3 regions of the Brevibacillus sp. 7WMA2 genome follow, and region 3 is predicted to be linked to each of the others. Evidence: predicted binding sites of a transcription regulator. Region 3 holds the regulator's gene; each other region holds the start of a gene.
What was found. Region 3 encodes Rex, which represses fermentation and respiration genes when NADH is low (regulators of the CRP and FNR family bind a similar motif). Its sites were predicted from a motif close to TTGTGAAATATTTCACAA; they were not measured.

Region 1 (6,498 bases), 1.2 Mb from region 3:
TTAAGAAGTGACGGTCATGGGATACAACAATAACAGTATTTTCATAATTAGCTAAGAAGTTTTCTAGCCAACGAATGGATTCGATGTCCAAGTGGTTGGTAGGCTCATCGAGTAGAAGGATGTCTGGGTTACCAAACAATGCTTGTGCCAGCAAGACACGAACTTTCAGATTTCCGTCAAGCTCTAGCATTTTCTTTTCATGGAATTCAGCAGGAATTCCCAGACCAATTAATAGAGCAGCGGCATCAGATTCTGCTTGCCAACCATTCAAGTCTTCGAATTCTCCTTCCAATTCAGACGCACGAATCCCGTCTGCTTCAGAGAAATCTTCTTTCATGTACAGAGCATTTTTCTCTTCCATGATATCAAACAATCTTCTATGACCCATCATTACCGTTTTCAAGACTTCGCATTCATCGAACTCATAATGATTTTGCTTTAAAACGGCAAGACGTTCTCCAGGAGTTAAAATAACCTCTCCGTTGTTTGGTTCAATTTCGCCGGATAAAATCTTCAGAAATGTAGACTTACCAGCTCCATTTGCCCCAATTAATCCATAGCAGTTACCAGGTGTGAACTTGATATTTACATCTTCAAACAAAGCGCGTTTCCCATATCGCAGGGTAACACCATTTGTACTTATCATTCAATCTCATCCTTTAATATGCATTTTCTTCTTCAAACGTATATTTTACTACATTTACAAGTAAAAATTAACCCCTTGTATTTATTAACACCTGCCCTAACAAATTATAGCTGATGTATCCTTGCTTTTTACAGCCCAAAACCCTCCATGCTCTGGTCCAAATTGATATTATCCACAGCCTTTTTTATTTTCTCATAATAAAAAACCATCTACACGCATACTCCTTTTTAGAAAAGGAAGCATACCGCAGATGGTTTTTATTTTTACCACGTGATAAACGGTTTTGATCCAGGTGGTGCATGATCAATCAATTGATAGATCGGATATGCATAAGCCACGATAATCAAAAATACGGCGATACCGAGCCATAAAGACCAGCGCTCTAAAATTTTTGGAGTACGTTCCACTGATTCTTGGGATTCAGCAATTGGATAATCCTCCTCGCCTTTTGGTGCTTTAAAGATGAGATAAAATAAAATTCCTACCATCAGTATCCCTGCAAAGAATAGGATAGCACCGCCAAAGCCCATTAACTGTTGGGGAGGTATCCAGCTTAGAGCCTCCGCATTGTCAAAGTAAGTAGTGTAATCCGTACGGCGCGGCACACCCTGCAGCCCAAGATAGTGCATCGCACCTGACATGAGTAACATCCCAACCGACCACATGACTGCTTGCAAAATTCCTACACGATGTAAGGCAGGGGTCATTTTGCGCCCTGTTAAATTTGGCAATAACCAATACGTAATACCAAAGAAAGTGAGCGCAATGCTAGTTCCGACCGTTAAATGGAAGTGACCTGTAACCCAGATTGTATTATGCACCACTGCGTTCATCTGGTTACTCGCATTAATAATTCCACCTGCACCCGCTGGAATGAAAGCAAGCATCCCCAGCATAGGGGCAAAGAAACGCGCATCCTTCCAAGGCAATTTCGAAAACCAGCCAAACAAGCCCTTTGCACCCTTTTTACGTCCCGATGTTTCAAATACGGCAAATAGCGAAAATGCCGTCATAAGCGAAGGGAATACTACGGTTAAAGTCAAGATTACATGTAGCATTTTCCATTTATCTGAAATACCTGGCTCCATTAACTGGTGATGAAAGCCTACAGGAATGGAGAATAGAATAAGCAGAATAAAAGATAAACGTGCGAGCGAATCACTAAATACTTTACCACCGATTATTTTTGGAATATTAACATACCAGCAGACATAAGCAGGCATTAACCAGAAATAGACAAGTGGGTGACCAAAATACCAAAAGAGCGTACGGCTTAGCAGGACATTCACTTCTGGTACCCAGCCAAGAGACCATGGAATGAGCTGTAGCAAGACCTCTGCTGCCACCCCTAATGTTGCAATCTGCCACAAAATCATGGTAGAAACAGCCATGAATTGAAATAGAGGAGATGTTTTTCCCTTATTTGTTTTTCTCCAATGAATGTAATTCGCAAAAATCGAATATCCGCCCATCCAGCTACCTACGACTAGTAAGGCTGACCCAATATAGAACAGTGGAGACGCTTTCATTGGTGCATAGAATGTATACAGAACCGAGGCTTCATTGGATAAAATCGCTACTGTTGCCATCGCTGTACCCACCGTCATGAGAAGCCAACCAATCCAACCCAGCTTCAAAGCTAAAGGTGTCAGCTTTCCCTCTGATGTGCGAGCACAACCTGAGATGAAAAATCCTATAATAAAGAATGTTGTAAAAACTAGACCCAATAATACCCCGTGTGCTGTTAAAACCTGATAATAGCCTAACCAAGATGGCAAGGTTATAACCCCGCCCCGTACCAGACCTTGAAGCAAGCCGCACAAAATGGCGATAGCAAAACCAATATACGCCACATAAATATGCGCCAACGAAAGTTTTGCAGCTGCGGCATCTACTTTTACCACCGGTTGTGTTTTATGATATTCCTTTAATTGCGCTACCATACTTTATCGTCACTACCTTTCTGCATCACTTCACAACAATTGTAGCTGCCATTAGCTGGTGACCAGCGCCACAATATTCATTACAGAGAATTAAGTACGTTCCTGGCTTGTCAAATGTGTGAGTGACTTCGCTGATGTGACCAGGTAACACCATGATGTTGACATTTGTTTTTGGTATCTCGAAGCCATGTACCACGTCTTTGCTCGTTACAACAAATTTAACCTTGGCACCGACTGGAACTTCAATTTGATTAGGTTGGAAAGTAAAAATAAATGATGTCATGACAAGATCGTACTCATTGTCACCAGTTTTATGAAGTCCTAGATTATCAAATGGGGCAGTTTCATCTACCTTTTTTGGGTCTATCATTTTCATATGGCTTGGCGGCATCATCCCCATTGCATAGGCATTGACAGACAAGACGATCAAAAACAGTACAAGCGTCGCGCCCCCAACCATCAGCCAAATTTTTTCAAAGCGGTGTAAATGCATAAAATACCCTCCCGTTCATTCCCTCTCTATACCAGCTACGCCCTGCTTAGAAAAATCCCAAATACAGCAAACCAAGTCACTGCGATAAACAGACCTACTAGAAAGACCGAAGCTAGCGTTCCTTTTAAATTTAGTTCGCCTTCCTGATGCTTCTCGTTCTCTGCCTTTTGATTCGGTTGAGTTTGGGAGCTGTTCATCCGATGACCTCCTCTCTTTTTCTACCTTGTCATCCAGTTTTTCCTCAAAAAGGAATTTGCATTGTTTACGATTTGATTAAACCATTCCCACATTTGTAAAGGGTGTGAGATTCATCACTTTTAGCCCTTTAGAGCTATCTAGTTTTCGCCATTGTCAAGGTTTTGACAAAATTCTATTTATTTAAAAATCATCTTAGGAAAAAGAGACTTTTTGTGAGAAAAATGATTACTTTTTATTTTCATAATTTTACATCTCATTTCTCGTTTATTACCTTTTATATATTCTCTTGTAGTCCAAAGAAAATGATAATAGACAACGAAAAAAGCGGAATCTACGCATCTAACGTAAATTCCGCTTTTTTATTGTAGTGCCGGTAGAGGGACTTGAACCCCCACGGTTTCCCTCACGATTTTGAGTCGCGCGCGTCTGCCAATTCCGCCATACCGGCAAATATAAAGTTGGCTGGGGTACCAGGATTTGAACCTGGGAATGACGGAGTCAAAGTCCGTTGCCTTACCGCTTGGCTATACCCCAAAATGGTGGGGAGAGACGGATTCGAACCGCCGAACCCTGAGGGAGCAGATTTACAGTCTGCCGTGTTTAGCCACTTCACTATCTCCCCATAAAAAAATGGTGCCGGCGATAGGACTTGAACCCACAACCCCCTGATTACAAGTCAGGTGCTCTACCAATTGAGCTACACCGGCATTTTCATATTGAAAGCTTGTCTTTTCGTTATGTATGTAAATGGTGCGGGTGGAGGGACTTGAACCCCCACGGTCGCCCGCCAGAACCTAAATCTGGTGCGTCTGCCAATTCCGCCACACCCGCATGTGAGCTAAACGGTCAACAACGCGCTTTCTAGCTTGTTGTTTTTCTCAGTACCGTTTCGGCTTTTTTAATATAGCATACACTTAAATTAAAAAGCAAGACTTTTTTATAAAAAATTTGATAGCCACAATTAATCTTTAAAAATTAACTGTAGCTATCCGTTTTTTATACCTATAAAAGCTGTGTATTTCATAACATTCTCTCATTAAGCAAATAAGCGCTGTAATTGTAAAGCTAGTGTTATATCTCCCTTAATCTTTATTTTACCTAGCATAACAGCAGCAGTAGGATTCAATTGTTTTCGTAGGAGCTTTGCAAAATTGGTGTCAGATAGCTGGAGCGTACATTGTGCCTGATTAGAGTTTCCTTCCATTACTTGAACCTGATTGTCACAAAATCGAACCTGATAGGTGCCTCCCCGTTCTCCACTTACATCAAATTGATAAACAGCCAACCATCCCTCAATGGTAGAAGGGTCTTGATTTATGCGATCAGCAAGTGTCTCCAATTCTTGCAACACGTGTGAACTCCCCTTTCCCAGCCTGAGCCTATATTTTTCCTCATACTATTCTATTCAGTAAATATCCATTATATGCCATTTTCACTTTTTCTGAAATAGAAAAAAGATGCCTTGATAGGCATCTCTTGTAAGTGTAATCGCTTCTCGTCCAGACGAGCGTTTTTGACTACTTATTTCTCCTTGCTATCCGATTCTGTCTTTTGCTCTGAGACTTCCTGCTTTGAAATCTCCATTAGCTTTTGCATCAATATATGCTGAGGCATGTGCATTAATCTTTCCAAAGGTACTCCAAGCTGTTCAGCCAACTTTACGGCTGTTTCTGCTGATATCTGTAAAGGTCTCATCTTTTCACCTCTTGCTGTCTTTATCGATCTATCCCATTATACCACGCTCGACGCTAATCATTGTATCTGACGGAATAAATCAAATAATTCTTGCACAATGACCTGCTGGTAGCCAGTCCCCTCTCCATATTGGGCAAGCATTTCCTGACGAGCCACCATGATTTTGTCTTGATAATCGTGTGCCTCACGATCAGGGTTTTCTTGTTTAAAGTCAGTCATAATTTTCTGAACACTCGCTGGACGTGGTCCCCATGTAGCAAGCACCTCTGAGTCCTTGTTGCAAATAATCAACACCGGAATAGCTCGTCCTCCCATAGTTAGAAATTGATCCATCACATCCAGATGATCCTCCATGACTAATACTTCTACAGGTAAAGAAACGGCTTCTGCTACACGGAACAATACGGGTACATTCCGCACAACGTCTCCACACCATTCTGCACACAATAAGAAGGCTCGCAATCCCGCTTGCTGAACCGTGGCTGCTATTTGGGAACGCTCCTTTTCTGTTTCCCACGAAAATCGCTCATACCAGTCATAGAATTCCTCTTTATTTTTCTCCATTGTTTCCATGAATTGCTGCATGGTCATTCCTGTCCCTGTTTTCGAGTGCAAGTTAATCGCCATGATTGCTCCTCCTTTAGCATTGATTCTCTTCTGTTTCAATTCGCTAGGATGTGAGCATCTCCTCTTTGCGATCCTTTCTGTAAGTGTTAGAGATGATGCTTAACAGCAGCAAAAAAACCTGTGCACATTTGCTACAGGTTTTTTACAACAATTTATCCGGATAGATTTTGTTGGATTCGTTGGGAAATTTCTGTTGCCAGTTGCAATGCCTGCATACCTGACTCCGCTGAGACCAAAGTGGGCGTTTTCTTCGTGATGCTTTGTAAGAAATCTATTAGCTCTGCCCGTAGTGGCTCAATCCCAGGTACAATCACTTTTTCTAAAATGTTTTGCTGGCTATAGCCATCACTTTGTTTCTCTAAGAAATTTGTAGAACGGGAAATGACCACTTTTTTATCGAGTAGATCAGCTTGAACAAACGCCTGTCTAGTTACTACTCGTAAGGTACGCACTTTTTCTTCCGTTAAATGACTAGCTGTGATTTGTGCGATAACTCCTGATTCGAATTGAAACAGTGCTACAGCATGTTTGATTGCTCCTTGATAAGATTGACCCACCGCATGCATCCTGGCTAATGCACCCGGCTGTAAATGCTGCAAAATATATATGTCATGAAGCATAGCATCCAATACCACATCAATTCCTTGAATACGTGGTTCCATCGGACTCATGCGGTGCATATCGATGGCGACAACCTCTTCACCCTCCAAAATAGAGCGTAACACCCCAATAGCAGGATTAAACAGCTCGATATGCCCCACCTGCAAATGTAACTGAGCTTCTTTGGCTCGATCAATCAACTCACTGGCTTCTGCTAAAGTCGCAGTGAGAGGTTTTTCCATCAGCATATGCACCCGATGACGAATACAAGCCATTCCTACCTCAAAATGAGCAGG
Region 2 (6,498 bases), 400 kb from region 3:
TTTGCTATGCGAACGGCTTAATCCTAAATATTTAAGGGTTTCCAATCCACGCAATGCATCTACAAAATGGTTGGATAAAATGCGATATGATTTCCATTGGCGATCCATTTTTCCCTTAGCTGCAAGACCAATTAGAATCATAAACACAATTAAAATCGGCATCGTAACAAGCAAAATAATTCCAGAAATCATATCCTGCCAGGCTACATAAGCAAGAATGATCCAAGGTGTGATCGCCGTACTAACCATGCGGGGAATAATCAATTCGAGATAGGTCCGAAATTGCGCAACTCCCTCGATCACGAGCGTTACCACATTCCCTGTACCCTGTGTTTTAGCAAAACGCGGTCCTAACAAAAATAGTTTTTCCATTAACCTTTTACGTACATCACTGCCTGTCTTCATCGCAAAGCGATAGGCGATTTTCTGTTGCAGCAGGTTGGTCAAATGACGAACGAGAAACGCCAACAAAAACAAACCCAAGCCCATATATAGTTCCTGTAGTTTTTGACCAGCAAAAAGGGCGGAAATAACTTCCGCCAACCATTTTGCCTGGTATAGAATGGACAAGCTTTGGATTAGAACAAGCACAGCTACTGCTAGTAGAACCGGCACAATTCCTTTATAACCGAGTAAGTTTTTACCCATTAATATTCCAAGTGCTCCTTCTCATGTACACGTTTATGAAATACAAAGTAACTCCAAATTTGATAGCCCAATACAAATGGTAGCAAGGATAAAGCTACAATCGTCATGATTTTAAGAGAGTATGGACTAGATGATGCATTTTGAATAGTTAGGTTGAACATACTGTCAATCGAGCTAATCATTACACGCGGGAACAATCCAATAAATACGGAACTAATGGAAAGAGCAATTACTGTACCAGTCATACCGAATGCCCAGCCATCGCGTTCTTTCGAAATAAAGTAACCAGCTAGCACATAAGCAATGACACCTAATACGGCTATCACGCTTAGTATTCCACCCCGAACGGCAAAAATATCCGTCATGAAGTAGGTCATACTTCCAAAGATAACCAACAGAAGTGCTAATGGAACCAACAGCATTTTTGCCTGCTTGCGAGCACGTAAGCGCAGATCACCTGTTGTCCGTAGTGTTGCAAACAAAAGACCGTGTACTTGGCAAAGAACAACAACGGTTACTCCGCCCATCACGCTATACAGATTAACCATGTCAAACAATCCAGCGTTCATTTCCATGTTTGCATCAATTGGTAAGCCCTTTAATAGACAAGCAAATACTACACCCAGTAGGAATGGCGGTAAAAAGCTACCGATAAAAATCGCAACATCCCAAACTTTTCTCCATACAGGATTATCTACTTTGCCACGGTATTCAAAAGCAACACCGCGACCGATTAACGCTAATAGAAGAAATACTAACGGTAAATAAAAGCCACTAAACAGAGTTGCATACCAGTTAGGGAATGCAGCAAACATCGCTCCCCCTGCGGTCAAGAGCCATACTTCATTCGCATCCCAGAACGGGCCAATTGAATTGATTAAAACACGGCGCTCTATGTCTGATTTGGCTAGGAAAGTAGTAGACATTCCAATTCCAAAATCAAAGCCCTCTAAAAAGAAGAAGCCAATAAATAAAACGGCGATTAAAACAAACCAGAGTTCATTAAGAGAAAGCATGAGTTTCCTCCTTATTAAACGGGTCATTTGTACTTGCTTCTGCCTTCACTAGAGCATAAGGACCCTTCTTGATAACACGAGTAAACAAATAAAGGAGCACGATGAACAGCACCAAATAAATCGTACTAAAAGCAATCAGGGAGAATAACACTTCGCCAGCAGATACGCTAGGTGAAATACTATCTTCAGTTTTCATCAATCCAAAAACAGTCCATGGCTGACGACCAAATTCAGTCATAACCCACCCTGCTGTATTTGCGATAAATGGTAAAGAAATACTATATACCATTGCATGCATAAACCATTTATTTGGCTGCTCTAGCTTTTTGCGCCATGATAGATAGAATCCGATCATTGCAAGGAGAATCATTAAACTACCACCTGCTACCATGATGCGGAAGCTCCAGAATGTCGTGCGAACAGGTGGAATATAATCGCCAGGACCATATTTTTGTTCGTATTCAGCTTGTAACTCATTCATTCCAGGAAGGTCACCTGAGAATTTACTATAGGATAGATAGCTTAACAGGTATGGGATTGAAACCTCTATTCCATTTTTCTTGTTTTCTGGATCAATCGTAGCAAATACTGTCCAAGGAGCTGGGTCCGGACTTCTTTCCCACAAGGCTTCACTTGCAGCCATTTTCATAGGCTGTGTTCCCACCAGATATTGAGCTTGCTGGTGACCAAATACAGCTACTAGGAGAGAAGATAGAAGTGCAACCACAATCGATAACTGAAAAGATGATTTAAAGAATGATACCTCTTGTTTACGCAATAATTTATAAGCACTAACACCAGCTACTAGGAAAGCTCCCGTCGCAAACGCGGAAAAAATCGTATGCGGGAACTCTACCATTAACTGACCATTCGTAACGAGCGCAAAAAAGTCATTCATCTCCGCTCGACCATTGTTGATCTCAAAGCCTACAGGTCGTTGCATAAAAGAGTTGGCTAACAGTATCCAGAAAGCAGACATTGTCGTACCGAAAGCCACCAGCCAAATACAGAGACAGTGAACCTTTTTCGACAAACGCTCCCAACCAAAAATCCATAAACCGATAAATGTAGATTCCAAAAAGAAAGCTAATAATGCCTCAATTGCAAGGGGTGCACCGAAAACGTCACCGACAAATCTTGAATAATTAGACCAGTTCATACCAAATTGGAACTCCTGTAGAATCCCTGTTACGACACCCACACCAAAGTTAATCAGGAACAGCTTGCCCCAGAACTTTGCCATGTGCTTATATTTTTCTTCCCCTTTGACCACATACATCGTTTCCATTATTGCGATTAGAAAAGATAATCCAATCGTCAATGGGACGAAGATGAAGTGGAAAATCGTTGTGGAAGCAAACTGAGTACGTGAAAGCATTACCAGATCCAAATCCATTGATTTCCTCATCCCTCTCTCTTGATAGTTTTTTAACTAAAAGGTATTTTATCTATCCTTGCGTTATTTTCTCAGATTGTTCCATACCCCATGTGTGATATTTATCACATTTAGTTCACTAGTTTCAATCTAATTTGAAAAGATTCATCTATCCGACAAAAAGTAACATTTTAACAAAAGATTATTCAGAAAATTACCTATATAACAACGATATTAAATCTACCAACTTATACGGGTAAGTTTTTTGAAAAAATGTTATTTTTTTGATAAACAAAAAAGATGACCACTGTTTTATGTAGTCATCTTTTTTTATTTTCGTTTTACAATTATTTATTCTCTTTTTAAAGCTTTACCCGTTGTAATCGCAGAGCATTTAACACAACCGATACGGAGCTTAATGCCATCGCTGCACCTGCCAACCATGGAGCTAATAACCCAGCAGCCGCAATGGGAATCCCTAAACAATTGTAGGCCAGCGCCCAAAATAAGTTTTGTTTGATGTTCGTCATCGTTTTCTTGCTCATCGTGAAGGCATCCGCAATGCTATTTAGATCGCCCCGCATCAACGTAATATCTGCTGCTTCCATCGCTATATCTGTACCCGTTCCCATGGCGATACCTATATCTGCTGTGGCTAATGCTGGAGCATCGTTAATTCCATCTCCAACCATCGCTACTTTTTTGCCTGCTTGTTGTAACTTAGTTACTTCGGCTGCTTTTCCCTCTGGCAACACTTCTGCGATCACATGCTCGACACCAACCTGTGCCGCGATCGCTTTTGCTGTTCGTTCATTATCGCCTGTGACCATATAGACGCTTAAGCCCATTTCTTTTAAGCGAGCAATCGCTTCTCGGGAGGTTTGTTTGACGGTATCCGCTACTGCGATCACTCCGGCATATCGCTGATCAATGGCAGCCAGCATCGCTGTTTTACCTTCCTGCTCCCATTTTTCCATAATAGGCAATGCTAGATCGATCTGTACCGCAAATTTCCCCATGAGCTTGCGTGTTCCAACTAATACTTCTTTCCCCCCAATAATGGCTCGCACACCGTACCCTGGAATGGCTTCGAATTCGCTAGGGCTTTGCAAATCAATCCCCTGCTCAATGACGCCCGCCACAATGGCCTCTGCTAAAGGATGCTCGGAGTTTTTCTCAGCACTAGCGATATACTGAAGAAATTGTTGTTTTTCCCAGTGATCTGCCGTCAGCACATCTGTCAATTCAGGCTTACCCTTTGTAATCGTCCCCGTTTTATCAAGTAGGACTGTATCAATTCGATGTGTCGCTTCCAAATGTTCTCCACCCTTAAATAGAACACCCGCTTCTGCTGCCCGACCAGAGCCTGCCATGATTGAGGTTGGAGTTGCTAAACCAAGTGCACACGGGCAAGCAATGACTAGAACAGCTATTAGAATTTCTAGTGCGCTAGTAAAATCGCCTGGTGTAATGAAGAAGTACCAAATCAGAAAAGCCAAAACGGCAAGCGATACTACAATCGGAACAAAAATACCTGAAATCTTGTCGGCCACACGTTGAATCGGCGCTTTAGATCCCTGTGCTTCTTCCACTACTTTAATGATTTGGGCCAATGCTGTTTCCCTGCCGACCTTTGTTGCCTTTACTTGTAAAACACCGTTTTTATTAATCGTAGCTCCTATCACTTGATCGCCTGATTCTTTTTCCACAGGAATGCTTTCTCCCGTTAGCATTGATTCATCCACCGAGGATTTTCCCTCAACAATCTCTCCATCTACCGGTATTTTTTCTCCTGGCTTCACAAGAAACAGATCATTAACCTGCACTTCCTCCACAGCAATGACCAGTTCTTGGCCATTGCGTATAACCGTAGCCGTCTTTGCCTGAAGTCCCATTAAGGTTTTGATGGCTTCCGATGTGCGTCCCTTTGCTAATGCTTCAAAAAGTTTTCCTAATAAAATTAAGGTAATGAGTACAGCACTAGTTTCATAATAAAGATGGATATCATGATGCATGGCCTGCATACTTCTAATCGTTTCATAAAGACTGTAAAAATAAGCTGCTGATGTTCCTAACGCTACTAATACATCCATGTTTGCTGAGCCATTGCGAAGTGCCTTATACGCTCCTTGGTAAAATTGCCACCCAATCATGAACTGTACGGGAGTGGCCAATAGTAATTGAATCCATGGGTTCATCAAAATCTCAGGCGCCCAAATAAATGAGGTAAACGAAAAATGCTTCACCATCGTCCATAGCAATGGAAGAGATAGGATTGCAGAGAAGATCAGTTTACGCTTTTGCTTAGCGATCTCTCTTTTTCGATGATCAGACTCGTCTACTTGCTCCTCCTGCTTCAGACTTGCTCCATATCCTAAATTCTCTACCTTTTTTACGAAATCAACCGTAGTTGTCTCGGAAGGCTGATACACCACCGTTGCTCGTTCCATCGCTAGATTCACACTTGCTTCCAAGACCCCAGGAAGCTTTTTAAGGCCCTTTTCGATTCGAGTCGCACATGCAGCACATGTCATTCCAGTAACAAGGAGCTCTGCTTTCTCCTTAACCGTACCATACCCAAGGGACTCTATACGTTGCTCCAGATCAACCACACTTACCTTTTTGGGGTCAAACGTAACCGAAGCCCGTTCTAAGCTAAGATTAACTGTGGCATCCTGAACCCCCTCTGTCTTCTGCAATCCCTTTTCGATCCGTCGGGCACACGCGGCGCAAGTCATTCCAGTAATTTGCATTGTGGTTTTTTGTTGCTTATTTGCTGCGACATTCTCCGCCATGCTACTACCTCCCTTACCTATACAATACCCTATATAGGTATATTATATCGTTTTAAAAAAGCCCCCTTCTGTGAAGTCAAGGCCCCTTCTACTAAATAGATTTGCTTTTCGTGAATCTTATTATCATACAACAAAAAGTCATTGTACTGCGACAGCTCTTTTTCAGTTGCCTTCGCTGTCTTCGACTACCTTATATCCCAATTTCTCCACATGTTCTTGTAAAAGGATGGCTTCTAGGCTATTAGTGTCATGCTCAATTTCCACCTGCTTTTGAACAAGATCTACCTGAACTTTTTTAGCGCCTAATGCCTTGCTTGCTAGTTTAATCTTTGCTGCACAGCTCTTGCAAGACATTCCTTCTACATGCAAAACTGTTTTGGTCATCATGATATCTCTCCTTATCAGCATTGTTAAATTCATAATACTATACCCCCCTACCCTATGTAAATAGTGAAAAAGAAAGACCTACATAATTGTAGGCCCTTCTTTGTTCTTTATTTCATCGTATTCGGTGGAATCATCAGCTTGTAGCTGACAACTATCATGACCAAAGCCAGTAAAAGAAAATACATTGGCATAGGCAACAGCATCCCATTATGAAGATAGCTCATCCCTGTCGTAATAAAACTTACGAGAAAGTAGTAGCTTAGTCCAAATATAGCAC
Region 3 (6,498 bases):
TGAACGGGGTATGGATACAGGGGAATCTCAAAGAGCTACACTTCGATATAAAACAGAAGACTTTAAGAAAAAATATAAGAAGCTTGCAAAATCCAGCGATCTCATTTTACAAAAGTTAGGGAATGTAGCCAAGGAAATTGAACAACTGTTACGTATTCTGCCATCTTCTAATGGGGAAGCTCCGTACTCCTTACAGCGGTTGCAAACGGATGCAGCTGGTTTAGTAGAAGAAATCAGTCAAGTGGCTGTAAAGCTTCATTTTTTGTTAGTAGAAGAGCAGGATGAGTATGTAAGCTGGATGGAAATAGAAACAAGAACATCCCGCAAACAACTCTTTTTCTTTAAAACGCCACTAGATATAGCTGATACCTTGCGTACAACTTTACTGGAGCCAAAACGCAGTATTATTATGACCTCAGCGACACTGACAGTGAAGAATAGGTTTACTTACTTTATGGAGCGAATGGGTTTTGCTAATCTTCCAGAAGAACGGGTCGAAACACTCTCACTCCCATCGCCCTTTGACTATGCGCTGCAAGGACTCATCCTGATTCCCTCCGATTTCCCTTCTGTAAACAAGGAAGGAGAACAGCGTTTTGTAGAAGCCGTAATTGCTGGCTGCGTTGATGCTGTTCGAGCAAGTGAGGGGCGGACAATGATTTTATTTACCTCATATAGCATGCTTAGAACTGTTTATGAAGGAATGAAAAGCTTACTCGAAGGTGAAGAGTTTGAACTATTAGGCCATGGAGTAGATTCAAGTAATAGAAGCAAGTTGGTACGTCGCTTTCAAACCGGGACAAAAACAGTGCTTCTGGGTACGAATAGCTTCTGGGAGGGTGTAGATATACCTGGAAATGTACTGAGCTGTCTGATCATTGTTCGTCTCCCTTTTCAACCGCCCAACCAACCACTTTTAGAAGGACGTTCGGAGCGGCTGAAGGCCGAGAAAAAGAATCCTTTTATGACGCTTTCTTTGCCCCATGCAGTTATTCGTTTTAAGCAGGGAGTGGGTCGATTAATACGTCAACAGACAGACAGCGGTGTTGTAATTGTATTTGATACACGCATCATTGAATCTAAATATGGTCGTATGTTTTTGCAATCTTTGCCGCCTTATCAGGTAGAGACTGGTCCATGGACTACATTACGTGAGCGAATAGCTCCTTTTTTACAATAAAATCAGTCCCTTAGGAAAAACAAATCTAAAATGATTGTATGAATTTTACCCAAGCCATAAAGTAGGAGGGAAGCAGATCCATGACTACAAAACGACATAACCTATGTCTAGTTATTTGTATAGGCATGATGATCTTTGCATTATCCCAAACCGTTGAAGCAAGCCGCCCCATTGCGATAGCACATCAGCAACAGCATATTGAGGACCCCGATGCTGTTGAACAGGAGGAAGATTTTGTGGGGCTTACCACTACTTTTTTCTCTTTACCAGAAGGAGAAAGTACGCTCATTCGCTTCCCTTCTGGTAAAACGATGCTAATTGATACAGGGAGCGAAAAAGATACGGAAAAATTGGTTTCCTTACTACTTGAGCGCCATGTTACAAAAGTGGATTACCTGTTATTGACAAACGATTTACCTACTCATATTGGCGGCTATGATAAGCTTGCGGAGAAAATTCAATTTGATAAGATTTACATGCCAAAATTGACAGCCTTCGTAATTCACAGTAATATCCATATATCTAGGGAAAAGCAAGTTGTGTATGTAAAGGAAAAGGATCAATTACTGGATGGGAAAGATGTGGTGATCACATTTTTACATCCCAGCGAGAACCTGTTTTTATCACCACAGGATAATTCGCTTGTGTTTAGTCTGACCCAAGGAGAGCTCCAGTTTTTATTCACCAGTGCCATCAATGAAAAAGCAGAGGAGCGTTTGTTTGCGAAATACCCTTCTTTACTGCCGGCTGAAATCTTAAAGGTTGCGGCACAAGGCAGCAATCAGGCTTCTATTCAATCCTTCTTAACTAAGGTTGATCCCCAGATTGCTGTTGTGCAGACCGGTATTGTTCGTGAGCAATGGAAAGACTCCATGCGTGAGGTGGTGGAGCGTTTGGAGGAATCATGGGCAGATACGTATGTGACTAGCCGGGATGGGTCAATTACCATTCTCTCTAACGGACAAGATTATAAGGTTTTAAAGGCAGTCAAGACCTCTACACGTGATAGACAACGAAGTTAGGAGTGCAATTTATGGGGAAAGTACCAAAAATTTCTGAAGCGGTCGTTCGCCGTCTGCCGATCTATTTGCGATATTTAACAAATCTACAGGAACTACAGGTAAAAACGGTGTCTTCCCAACAGATGGGCAAAACAATGGATATTAATCCAGCCCAAATTCGAAAGGACCTGTCTGCATTTGGTGACTTTGGCAAAAAAGGCATTGGCTATGACGTAGATTACTTGATTGAAAAGATTCGTCATATCTTGAAATTGGACCAAGTGATCCATGTAGCGTTGGTGGGGGCCGGTAATCTAGGTCAAGCGATTTCCAATTACAATGTGTATTTAAAAGATAACATGAAAATTGTTTCCATTTTTGATGCCGACCCGCAAAAAATAGGTAAGGATTTAGGTGGATTGGTCATTGAACCGATTGATAAAATGGAAGATATCATCAAGGAAAAACAAATTCGGATGGCGATAATTACGACGCCAGCCTCCGCCGCACAGGAAGTGGCAAATAAACTGATCGAAGCTGGAATAGAAGCGATCCTCAATTTTGCCCCAACAACCATTCGCACCGAAAAAGAAGTAAAAATTGATCATAACGATTTGACTTCCAGCTTGCAAAGCTTAGCGTATTATTTAAACTAAGTAATGACTAACAGATAAAGGGAGAGTGTCTACGTTGATGAAAATCATTACCAACGCAACCGTAATTACTGTTAATGAACAAAATGAGGTTATTTATAATGGAGCAGTTGGCTTTGATGGGGGAAAAATTACATATGTAGGTAAAACGCCAGAAGATTTATCAGCATATGACGAGATCATTGATGGAACGAATAAATATCTAATGCCAGGATTTATTAATACACATGGTCACGTAGGCATGTCTCTACTGCGCGGATTTGCGGATGACCTACCTTTAAAACAGTGGCTGGAAGATAAAATGTGGCCAATGGAAGGTCAATTTACAGCGGAGCATGTGAAATGGGGTACAGCTATTTCCATTATCGAGATGATTCGTACCGGTACAACTACCTTTGTAGATATGTATGATCATATGGATACAGTAGCACAGGAAGTGGAAGCATCCGGGATGCGCGGTGTACTATGCCGTGGGGTAATTGGTTTCTGCTCAGAAGAAGAACGCCAGCAGAAATTACAAGAAGCTGCATCTTTCGCATCACGTTGGAACGGAGCAGCCAACGGTCGTATCCATACCATGATGTCGCCGCATGCACCTTATACGTGCTCTCCTGAGTACATCCAGCAAATCCTTGAGAAGGCTATCGAGTTAAACGTACCATTACATATCCATATGTCTGAATCAAAAGCAGAAGTAGAACAAAACGTTCAGGATTACGGTGTACGCCCTGTTGCTCACTTAGAAAATCTAGGTGTATTTAATCACCCTACACTAGTTGCCCATGCAGTGCATTTAACGGATGAAGAAATTGATACATTGGCTAAATATAATGTTAAAGTAGCTCATAATCCAATTAGTAACTTAAAATTGGCAAGTGGTGTAGCAAGAGTGCCTGAGATGCTTGCGAAAGGTGTTTGTGTAAGTTTGGCAACTGACAGCTCAGCAAGTAACAACAACTTAAATCTATTTGAAGAGCTAAAATTAGCGGCTATCCTGCATAAGGGTGTTTCCTATGATCCAGAAGTGGTTCCGGCAGAAGAAGCGCTTCGTATGGCTACACGTTATGCGGCAGATGCTGTGTTCCAAAAAGACAGCTTAGGCTCATTAGAAGTAGGGAAAAAAGCAGATATGATTATGCTAAATGCTGCTCAAGCACATTTCCAACCGGCAAATGATCCGATTTCCCATGTTGTTTATGCAGCAAATGGCTATGATGTAACAGATACAATTGTTGATGGGCATTTCTTAATGAAAGATAAAGAGTTAATCACAATGGATGAACAAAAAGCAATCGCTGAAGTGAATCGTGTGTTTGCGCTTTTAAAGCAATAAACTCATAAAAGTCACCTCTTCATATGACAAAGGCTCCTGCCAAGTGGTTGATACGGCAGGAGACAGTGTAGTGTAGGTGTGTAGGCAGAGAAAAAATTTAATCCGTCCGTTGCATCTCTGTTTGCCATAAATCTGTAAGTGAGGAGTGACGAACAGAGAGCGTAGCGGTAGGTGGCAAGGTACGCAGCGGTGAGGACAGACCTACCCAGGATTCGTACAAATCGTGTTGTTCCCAACCCTGTTTTGGTAGGACAAGGCTCCTGTCGGTTTGATTCACACGCTCACCTCCTTGTGGTGTACTGATAGTATGGCTCCTTCTCATGACTCTATAATTAGTAAGTTTTCCACGTGGTTCTAAAACCTTCTTGTATCTCATAATTGTTAGGAGATACGCAAGGGAGGGGTTACCCATGTACGTGAAGCAACGGTATCTTTGGCTGTTGGTGCCAATATTAGCATGCTTATTTGGTTTGGGTGTATTATTGGGACAAGCAACAGACAAGCTATCTGTAGCACAAAACAGGACGAAGGAGCTACATGACAAAAGTAGATGGAATGCCGATCAAAATCAAAATAACACCAATCTAAAACAATTGATTGATCAGCTTTTTGTAGAGAAAGCAACTCCATTTGGAGTCAAGATACAGAATCAACCTTTTACAGGGAGCTATCGAGGCAATCACTTTCAACTAACGGGAGCATTACAGGGAAAAAAAGTGAAAATTGAACGTAACAATCGAGGTGCTTCGCTCGTCATAGATAATGAACTACGGGATTTGAACGTACTGCCCTATGCCTTGTTCACACCATCTGAGCATGCCTCAATCTTGAAGGATCAAATCTCACAGCTACAGCCTGTCGCAATCGTTTCAAGAGATGAAGCAGGTTTGCGAGGGTATAGCGTTAGCCTACAGCCAGAAAAAGTCAAAGACCTTTTACGAGAATGGTTGGGACCTTCTTTTCCTGTAGAAAATGAACTTGTACAATTACAGCAATCAACTACAATTAACTATCAATTGTGGTATGATGATGAAAGAAAGCAGTTGAAGCGTATGGTCGTCTTGCTTCAGTTGAAGAACCAGAAGGGCGATAGATCAGATCAACTGATTTTTAATTTTTAGGGAAGTAGGAGAATCATTGTGTGGAAACGCATCTTGATCATTTCAGCATGTGCGCTTGTTGTGCTAGGCGCATCCCTGTATCAGCTACTTTCCAGCTTATTGTCTGAGCGTCACACGTTAGAAGCAGAGGCCAGAGCATTAGTAGCAGAAAAAACAAACATTGCTGAGATCGATACGATAGAAGAATATCGAGGACGGGAAGCCTATATTGTAGTTACAGGCAAAAACAAGGTAGGAACCCCAGTGGTGGCTTGGTTTAGCAAAGAACACGTCACATTTGACTTGCTGGAAAAAGCTTTTCCTCGCACAAAAATTAAACAAGTAGCGGAAGCCTCTTATCCAGGAGCCCAGATCGAACGCATTGTACCTGGCTTAGAGGGTGATAAGAAGCTATGGGAAGTCACTTTAGTGGACAAGCAAAATCGTTACAACTACGTATATTATGATTTTTTGACTGGTCAAAAAATACGGGCATATACGTTAAATATTCCAAAATCATAAGATGACCCGTTCCTTCTGGAAAGGGTTTTCTTACTTTATCACCGTTTTTCTCTTCTTGAAATGGAATTGGTCGTAGTTCCAGCAAATACATAGCAAAAAGGTACCATAAAAATGCTATACTTGGTTTCGTAACTGATAATAAAGCCGTTCTGAACGGAACAAATAAAAGTTTTTATGAGCAAAGAAAGGGGAGTTATTGGTGAAATTACGTAAAGTACCTATGTTACTGTCACTGCTTGCCGCACTTACGCTCCTCTTTGGTGGCTGGTTTTTATACCAAAAGATGCAGGTAGAAAGTCCATTACGAGAAAAGGCACAACAACTAACGTCGGCTACCTTGGTCGATTTTAAGATGAATAAAGAGCGTGTTGATATGAAGCTACAAGTCACAAATCCAGATAAATTTGTAGAAGAATACCCGGAACTGTTAAAAACACTTCAAGCCTATGCACGCGGGAAGGCTTTTGATATAATGCTTACCAATCAAGCTGATTCACTCAAGCCGGTCTGGAATGAGGGGCTATTTGGACTAACAGAGGCCATCGAAGGCAAGGCTTATAGTCAAATTCCTGCCATTTTAGCTCAAATGAAAGATCGTTATAAGCTTGATGAAGCATATGGACGCATTGACGATGCAAATGTTTATATTTTTTTGAAACGAGGAACTGATGAATACTACCAAATTATTCCTCGTAAACAGTCAACAAGC

Region 1: a site for Rex is predicted at 3,431-3,448, ahead of GOP56_RS06530 (cytochrome c oxidase subunit 2A). Genes of this name have one in related genera too.
Region 2: a site for Rex is predicted at 3,153-3,170, ahead of GOP56_RS01080 (cytochrome ubiquinol oxidase subunit I). Genes of this name have one in related genera too.

Annotation. Positions count from the first base shown of each region.
Region 1 covers NZ_CP048799.1:1,781,147-1,787,644, forward strand. Annotated here, with positions in the region: gene GOP56_RS06515 (ABC-F family ATP-binding cassette domain-containing protein) at 1-646, opposite strand, end outside; gene GOP56_RS06520 (b(o/a)3-type cytochrome-c oxidase subunit 1) at 910-2,589, opposite strand; gene GOP56_RS06525 (cytochrome c oxidase subunit II) at 2,615-3,082, opposite strand; gene GOP56_RS06530 (cytochrome c oxidase subunit 2A) at 3,118-3,279, opposite strand; tRNA gene GOP56_RS06535 (tRNA-Leu) at 3,649-3,728, opposite strand; tRNA gene GOP56_RS06540 (tRNA-Gln) at 3,740-3,814, opposite strand; tRNA gene GOP56_RS06545 (tRNA-Tyr) at 3,818-3,902, opposite strand; tRNA gene GOP56_RS06550 (tRNA-Thr) at 3,912-3,987, opposite strand; tRNA gene GOP56_RS06555 (tRNA-Leu) at 4,029-4,111, opposite strand; gene GOP56_RS06560 (SCP2 sterol-binding domain-containing protein) at 4,317-4,631, opposite strand; gene GOP56_RS06565 (YycC family protein) at 4,802-4,975, opposite strand; gene GOP56_RS06570 (thioredoxin family protein) at 5,033-5,602, opposite strand; gene GOP56_RS06575 (Gfo/Idh/MocA family protein) at 5,755-6,498, opposite strand, start outside.
Region 2 covers NZ_CP048799.1:213,842-220,339, reverse strand. Annotated here, with positions in the region: gene cydD (thiol reductant ABC exporter subunit CydD) at 1-648, opposite strand, end outside; gene cydB (cytochrome d ubiquinol oxidase subunit II) at 648-1,664, opposite strand; gene GOP56_RS01080 (cytochrome ubiquinol oxidase subunit I) at 1,651-3,060, opposite strand; gene GOP56_RS01075 (heavy metal translocating P-type ATPase) at 3,402-5,834, opposite strand; gene GOP56_RS01070 (heavy-metal-associated domain-containing protein) at 5,997-6,221, opposite strand; gene GOP56_RS01065 (multidrug effflux MFS transporter) at 6,329-6,498, opposite strand, start outside.
Region 3 covers NZ_CP048799.1:609,305-615,802, forward strand. Annotated here, with positions in the region: gene dinG (ATP-dependent DNA helicase DinG) at 1-1,180, shown strand, start outside; gene GOP56_RS02650 (ComEC/Rec2 family competence protein) at 1,261-2,202, shown strand; gene GOP56_RS02655 (redox-sensing transcriptional repressor Rex) at 2,214-2,837, shown strand; gene GOP56_RS02660 (amidohydrolase) at 2,875-4,167, shown strand; gene GOP56_RS02665 (hypothetical protein) at 4,265-4,444, opposite strand; gene GOP56_RS02670 (hypothetical protein) at 4,578-5,288, shown strand; gene GOP56_RS02675 (cell wall elongation regulator TseB-like domain-containing protein) at 5,307-5,789, shown strand; gene GOP56_RS02680 (hypothetical protein) at 5,989-6,498, shown strand, end outside.